One region of the Streptomyces yatensis genome, then DNA from elsewhere that is predicted to be linked to it. Evidence: riboswitches for the same ligand, from Rfam matches in the RefSeq annotation. Region 1 holds a riboswitch; the other holds the start of a gene.
The links. Region 1 has a riboswitch for cobalamin ahead of J8403_RS35965 (ABC transporter substrate-binding protein). Riboswitches for the same ligand answer to the same signal wherever they lie in the genome.

Region 2: it holds a riboswitch for cobalamin, as region 1 does, so the genes downstream of both, J8403_RS15675 (ribonucleoside-diphosphate reductase subunit alpha) here and J8403_RS35965 (ABC transporter substrate-binding protein) in region 1, are expected to answer to the same signal.

What each region holds. Positions count from the first base shown of each region.
Region 1 is NZ_CP072941.1:8,586,589-8,590,315, reverse strand. Features, by position in the region: gene J8403_RS35970 (FecCD family ABC transporter permease) at 1-742, opposite strand, end outside; gene J8403_RS35965 (ABC transporter substrate-binding protein) at 739-1,779, opposite strand; cobalamin riboswitch at 1,841-2,054, opposite strand; gene J8403_RS35960 (RNA polymerase sigma-70 factor) at 2,069-3,037, opposite strand; gene J8403_RS35955 (carboxymuconolactone decarboxylase family protein) at 3,072-3,548, opposite strand.
Region 2 is NZ_CP072941.1:3,863,007-3,866,733, reverse strand. Features, by position in the region: gene J8403_RS15675 (ribonucleoside-diphosphate reductase subunit alpha) at 1-2,278, opposite strand, end outside; cobalamin riboswitch at 2,416-2,573, opposite strand; gene J8403_RS15670 (GNAT family N-acetyltransferase) at 2,711-3,217, opposite strand; gene J8403_RS15665 (DUF7196 family protein) at 3,310-3,474, opposite strand; gene J8403_RS15660 (hypothetical protein) at 3,543-3,727, opposite strand, start outside.

The DNA.
Region 1 (3,727 bases):
TCGCGCACAGCAGCACGAGGCGGGTGCGGGCCACGTGGACGCCGAGCGCCGCCGCGGCCTCCTCCCCGAAGGCGAACGCGTCCAGGGTGCGGGCGTGTCCGAGACAGACCAGGAGAACGGCGGCCAGGACGACGGCGCACAGCAGCACATCGCTCCAGCCGGCGCCGGTGAGCGAGCCGAGGAGCCAGAACAGCACGGCGCGGGTGGTGTCGGCGTCCGCGGAGGTGAGGACGGTGAACGAGGTCAGCGCGGAGAACAGTTGCATGGCCGCCACCCCGGACAGCACCACCCGGTCGGTGCTGCCGCCGAGGCTGTGGCTGAGTGCCAGGACCAGGCCGAAGGAGAGCAGCGCGCCGATGAACGCGCCGGCCGACAGCGACACGGCCCCACCGCCGACGCCGAGGACGACCACGGCGACGGCGCCGGTGGAGGCGCCGGAGGACACCCCCAGGACGAAGGGGTCGGCCAGCGGATTGCGCAGCAGGGACTGCATCACGGCCCCGCAGAGGGCCAGCCCCGCCCCGCACACCGCGGCGAGCAGGGTGCGGGGCATGCGCAGGTTCCACACGATGCCGTCGCGCAGCGGTGGCAACGTGCCCTCGCCCAGGCCGAGATGGGCGGTGACCGCCGCCCAGACGTCGGCCGTGGAGATGTCGGCGGGACCGATGGTCACGGCGACGGCGATCGACGCCAACAGCGCGGCCGGCCCTCCCGCGATCAGCAGCAGGAGGCGGGTGCTCATGTGGCGAGTCCGAAGTGGCGCAGCCCGGCGGCGACCTGCTCGACCCCTTCGACGGTGCGGATGGACGGGTTCATGGCCTGCCCGCTCAGCAGGACGTACCGCTTCTTCTTCACGGCGGTGAGATTGCGGGTGGCGGCGTTGGTCTCCAGGAAACGGATCTTGGCCTTGGCGTTCTCCGCGGTCTGCTGCCTGCGCGTGAGATCGCCGAGGACGATGACGTCCGGGTCGCGGTCGGCCACGGTCTCCCAGTTGATCTGCGGCCATTCGTCGTGGGTGTCGGAGAAGGCGTTCTTCGCCCCGACGGCCCGGGTGATGGCGCCCGGCGCGCCGCAGCAGCCGCCGAGGTAGGGCGACTGGGCGTTGGCGAACCAGTACATGAGGGAGACGCCGGGGGCGTCCAGTCCCTCGGTGGCCGTCCGCACCCGCTGCTTCAACCGTGCGATGAGCTTCTCGCCCCGCTCGTCGACGCCGAACGCGCGGGCCAGGTCGCGTATCTCGCCGTAGACGGTGTCCAGGGTGAGTGGCTTGCCGCGGGAGCCGTCGCCACCGCTGTCGGGGTCGCGGCCCGCCGCGCAGTCGGACGGCGAAACATACGTGGGCACGCCCAGCTTCTCGAACTGCTCACGGGTGGCCACGCCGCCCTTGCCGAGGGTGGAGACGAACGAGGCGGTGACGAAGTCGGGTTCGGTGTCCAGGGCCTTCTCGAAGGACGGCATGTTGTCCGCCAGGCGCGGCACCGTCGCGTTGGCCTTCTCCAGGCCCTTCATCACCGGGTCGGTCCAGGTGGCGGTGCCGGCCATGCGGTCGGCGAGGCCGAGGGAGAGCAGGATCTCCGTCGTGCCCTGGTTGAGGGAGAGGGCCCGCTTCGGGGCGGACTTCACCGTGACCTTGTGGCCGCAGTTGTCGATGGTGCGCGGATAGCCGGCACCGGCGGGCTTCGTGGCGTCCGAGCCCTCGTGGCCGGAGCCACCGCACGCGGTGAGCAGGAGGGCGGGGGCGAGCAGGAGGGCCGCGGTACGGCGGGCAGAGCGGAGCACGGGCATGCCTCGGTTGTCGGGGCTCGTACGCGGAGCCTGGCCTACGGACGTCCTCCCCGCACGGGGCGCGGAGGTGCCAGCAGGTCTTCGGACTCGGGTTCGTCCGGACGGGGCCCCTTCCCGGTGCTCGTTCGCGGCGGCCTCGCGGCCGTCACGGACTCCTCCCAGTGGTGTCACATGCCCCGCCCGTCCCCCTCACCGCTGCGCGTCAGCTCCGGATTCACACCGGATTCCCTGGCCTCGGATGTGGCACGACTGGCTCCCCGAGAGTATCAAGATCGTCGAACGATCAGGGTGTCGGACCGGTCACGGGGTGGGAGACCGCGTCCCGGAGTCGGTTCGGCCGCCGACGGGCCTGCCTCACCTCGCGGTCGACGGCCCAGGCGTCGCCGACCGGCCCGAGGTGGCCGAGCTTGTCGGGATTGATCACCGCCCGGATGGCCTGGATCTGCCCGTCGAGCACATCGAGCACCAGGGCCTGGAGCACCTTGCCGTCCCGCTCGCGGAAGACCGCGCCGGGCTGGCCGTTGACCTCATGGAGCTCGAACGACACATCGATCCGCAGCAGCCAGGGGAAGACCGTGCCCAGCAGCCGGGCCACGTTCTCCGCGCCCATGACGGCCTTGGCCAGTTGCGGGGCCTTGCCACCGCCGTCCCCGACCAGTTGCACGTCGGCGGCCAGCAGGTTGCGCAGCGCGCCCACGTCGCCGTCCTTCAGCGCGTCGAAGAACCGCGTGGCCAGCTGCTGCCGCTCCCGCCGGTCCGCCTCGAACCGCGGCCGCCCGGCCGCCATATGCCGCCGCGCCCGCACCAGCAACTGGCGGCAGGCCGCCTCCGACCGGCCCACCGCCGTGGCGACCTCGTCGAACCCGAAGGCGAACACCTCCCGCAGCACGAACACCGCCCGCTCCAGCGGGCTGAGCCGCTCCAGCAGCAACAGGGCCGCCATCGACACCGAGTCGGCCAGCTCCACCGCCCGGGCCGGATCCTGATACGGATCGCTGAGCAGCGGCTCGGGGAACCACGGGCCCACGTACTCCTCCCGTCGCACCCGCGCGGAGCGCAGCACATCGATCGAGATGCGCGTCACCGTGGCCGACAGATAGGCCTTGGTCGACGTGGGCCGGGTCGTCGAGCCGTCGAAGCGCAGCCAGGTCTCCTGCACCGCGTCCTCGGCCTCACTCACACTGCCCAGGATCCGATAGGCGATCGAGAACAGCAGCGGCCGCAGCTCCTCGAACTCCTCGACCTTGTTCACGCCGATTCCCCCTTCCCCCTGGGCCCGTTGCCGGTCAGTGGAACTGCCCGGCCTCGTAGTCACCGGCCGCCGGCTGCCGGGTGATGACGTTCAGCCGGTTCACCATATTCATGAAGGAGACCAGGATCACCAGGGCGGTGAGCTGCTCCTCGTCATAGTGCTCGGCGGCCTTCGCCCACGCCTCGTCGCCGACCCCACCGGCCGCGTCCGCGACCCGGGTCCCCTCCTCCGCCAGTGCCAGCGCGGCCCGTTCGGCATCGGTGAAGACGGTGGCCTCCCGCCATACCGCGACCAGGTTCAGCCGCACCGGGGTCTCACCGGCCGCGGCGGCTTCCTTGGTGTGCATGTCGATGCAGGCGGCGCAGCCGTTGATCTGGCTCACCCGAATCGCCACCAGCTCCTGCGTCGCCACCGGCAGCGGCGATTCCTTGACCGCTCTGCCGGCCGCCATGACAGGCCTCAGGACCTTGCCGGCGGTCTGGCTGGCGGAGTAGTTCAGTCGCGCGTCCATGGTGTGCTCCTCCGAAGTCGTTCCGTGGCTACACCCCTGAGACGAGACGGCCCGACCGCCTGTGACATGGCCGCGTGTGACCCGCATCTCCCGGCCGTCGGCTCCGCTCGGCAGCCGCACGGCGTCCATCACCGCTGTGATCCGGTCAGTTGTACGCTACGGCTCTCGCACGCTTCATG
Region 2 (3,727 bases), 4.7 Mb from region 1:
CGATCCGGGTGGCCGGTCGCGAGCGCAGGTAGTACGTGGTCTTGATGCCGCGCTTCCAGGCGTACGCGTACATCGAGCTGAGCTTGCCGATGGTCGGCGAGGCCATGAAGAGGTTCAGCGACTGGCTCTGGTCGAGGTACGGGGTGCGGGCCGCCGCCATCTCGATCAGGGCGCGCTGCGGGATCTCCCACGCGGTGCGGTACAGCTCCCGTACGTCCGCGGGCACCCAGGAGAACTCCTGGATCGAGCCGTTGGCCTCGCGCAGCGCCTCGCGGGTCTGGGCGTCCCAGACGCCCAGCTTCTTGAGGTCGTCGATGAGATAGGAGTTGACCTGCAGGAACTCCCCGCTGAGCGTTTCGCGCTTGAAGAGGTTGGAGACCTGCGGCTCGATGCACTCATACACGCCCGCGATGGACGCGATGGTGGCGGTCGGCGCGATCGCCAGCAGCAGCGAGTTCCGCATCCCGGACTTCGCCATCCGGGTGCGCAGCGCCTCCCAGCGCTCCGGCCAGGTGGCCACCGCGTCCGTGTAGTGGTCCGGGTGCAGCACACCGCGCGCGGTGCGGGTCTCGGACCAGGCCGGGTGCGGGCCGTGGCGCTCGGCGAGCTCGCAGGACGCCTCGTACGCGGCGAGCATGATGCGCTCGGAGATCCGCGTGGAGAGCGCCTTGGCCTCGGGCGAGTCGAACGGCAGCCGCAACCGGAAGAAGACGTCCTGCAGCCCCATCAGGCCCAGACCCACCGGGCGCCAGCGCGAGTTGGAGGCCCCGGCCTCGTCCGTGGGGTAGAAGTTGATGTCCACCACGCGGTCGAGGAAGGTCACGGCGGTGCGGACGGTGGCGTCCAGGCGCTCCCAGTCCACCTGCCCGTCCTCGTCCAGGTGGGCGGCGAGGTTGACCGAGCCGAGGTTGCACACGGCGGTCTCGCCGTCGTCGGTGACCTCCAGGATCTCGGTGCAGAGATTCGAGGAGTGGACGACCCTGCCGGGCTCGGCGGTCTGGTTGGCGGTGCGGTTGGCGGCGTCCTTGAACGTCATCCAGCCGTTGCCGGTCTGCGCGAGGGTGCGCATCATCCGGGCGTAGAGCTGCCGCGCCGGGACCTGCTTGACCGCCCGCCCCTCGGCCTCGGCCTTCCGGTACGCGGCGTCGAACTCATCGCCCCACAGGTCCACCAGAGCGGGCGCGTCGACCGGGGAGAACAGCGACCAGTCGGCGTCCGCCTCGACCCGGCGCATGAACTCGTCCGGGATCCAGTGGGCGATGTTGAGGTTGTGGGTGCGACGGGCCTCCTCGCCCGTGTTGTCCCGCAGCTCCAGGAACTCCTCGAGGTCCGCGTGCCAGGTCTCCAGATAGACGCAGGCCGCGCCCTTGCGCCGACCGCCCTGGTTGACGGCGGCCACCGAGGCGTCGAGCGTGCGCAGGAACGGCACGATGCCGTTGGAGTGCCCGTTGGTGCCCCGGATCAGCGAACCGCGGGCCCGGATACGGGAGTAGGACAGGCCGATGCCGCCCGCGTGCTTCGACAGCCGGGCCACCTGGTGGTAGCGGTTGTAGATCGAGTCCAGCTCGTCCAGCGGCGAGTCCAGCAGATAGCAGGACGACATCTGCGGATGCCGGGTGCCGGAGTTGAACAGCGTGGGGGAGCTGGGCAGATACGACAGCGTGCTGGTGAGCCGGTACAGCTCGGCCACATCGTCCAGCGCCCGCTCCGAGAGGTCCTCGGCGAGCCCGCAGGCCACCCGCAGCAGGAAGTGCTGCGGGGTCTCGATCACCTGACGGGTGATCGGGTGGCGCAGCAGATAGCGGCTGTAGAGGGTGCGCAGTCCGAAGTAGCCGAAGCGCTTGTCGGCGCCGTCGGCCAGGGCCCGCTCCACCAGTGCGTCCAGCCGGGCGGCGTGGGCGGCGGCGAACTCCGCGGTGGAGTCGGCCAGCAGGCCCTCGCGGTGGCCCACCTGGACGGAGGTGGAGAAGGAGACCGCGCCCTGCCCGGCCGCCTCCTCCGTGATGGTGAGCGCCAGCAGCCGCGCGGCCAGCCGCGAGTACTCCGGCTCCTCGGCGATCAGCCCGGCCGCGGCCTCGGTCGCCAGGTCACGCAACTCCGCCTCGTCCGAGCCGGGATGGCGGCCGCGCAGGGCGGCGGCCGCGACCTTGCCGGGGTCGGTGGCGGGCAGGTCGGCGGTGAGTCCGGTGAGGATCCGCAGCAGGGCGGTTCCGGGCGCGTCATGCGCTGCCTGAGAAACCGCCTGCTCTGAAACCGGATCTGCGGGCGCGATGGTCACTGAGGTGCTCTCCCTCGCTCGGCCGGGGCCACGAGGGAGGTGCGATGGGCGCGTACGGGCATGCCGATGCCGCACTCCTCGTACGTCGGGCACACCACGCAGCGTCCATCGGCCCAACCCTCGAGGCCGGGGGACGTGTTCACACAGGGCCGTCGGCAGGTGCTCGGACTTACGGGCACGCCGCATAAGCGCACACGTACACCGTTGCGGGACAGTTCCGGATTCCCACCGGATTCCCCTGCGGCGACAGCGAGGACGAGCATACATCTTGTGTCGGCCGACGCACGCACCCCCATATCTTGTGTCGCGAGGTGCGGAGTTTCGTATGAATGTGCTAGTGCGTTCCGGAGGTGGCCCGTGACCTGGGGCCCGTGGCGGCCCGTGGCCCGGCGCGCACACGAGCCCATGGCCCAGGGCGCGCGGCACCGGTCGTCACAGCTCCACCGTGAACGCCCACAGGGTGAGGTCCAGCTTGGCTATCGGCGACCAGTCCCGCTCCGGGGCCCGCACGAACCCCAGCCGCTCGTACAGCCGGTGGGCGGCGGTCATGGACCGCTGGCTGCTGATCACGATCCGCTCGAGCCCCAGCGCGCGCCCCCGGTCCAGGCAGGCGCGCACCAGCGCCTCGGCCACCCCGCGCCGCCGCGACTGAGCCCGCACGGCCAGCATCCGGAACTCGCCCTCGCCGGGCCGGGCCAGCTCCGCATACGCCCCGCCGTACACGGCGAACGCCACGGCCCCCAGCACCTCGTCGCTCGCCGCGTCCGCCGCGACCAGCAGCTCGGCCTCGGCGGCCCGGCGCCGGGCGTCGCGCAGGGTGGTGAGATATGGATCACTGTCCCCGAAGTCCAGGAGCCCGTCCCCGAGATACACCTGCGCGGTGAGCTCGCCGATTCCGTCCAGCTCCGCGTCCTGCGCCCGCCTGATCGTGATGTCCATGGCCGCAGTCTGCCGCACACCACTGACAGCGGGCCCGCCATGCGTCTGGCGCCGGTCTTCGCCGTCACGCGGTCACGCGCCGGTCTTCGGCGTCACTGGACGGCGGTGTTGATCACTCCGGTGGAGCCCGCGCGCTTGTTGGCCGCGTCGGCCTCCTGATAGGTGAAATAGCGCCGGACCGTGCCGTCCGGCAGCGTCAACTCATAGACGACAACGGGTCGCGGGCCACGCGCCCCTCCGCCGCAGTTGCAGGCCATGGCTGCCGTTCCTTTCCCTCGAGTCTCCCTCGAGCCCAGTTCAGGCTCGAGCCCAGTACAGGTCGGTGTCAGTCCAGCCACCGCGAGGCGAGCCCGGCGAGGTAGGAGAGCGTCAGGGCGGTGGCCGGGAGGAGGAACCAGGCGGTGGTGTGCAGCAAGGAGGCGTAGACGGCGATGGCGCCGGCGACCCAGGTGCTGGTGCACCAGCCGCAGTTGACGAGGTAGGTGGGCCGGGAGTCGTCGCCGAAGCGGT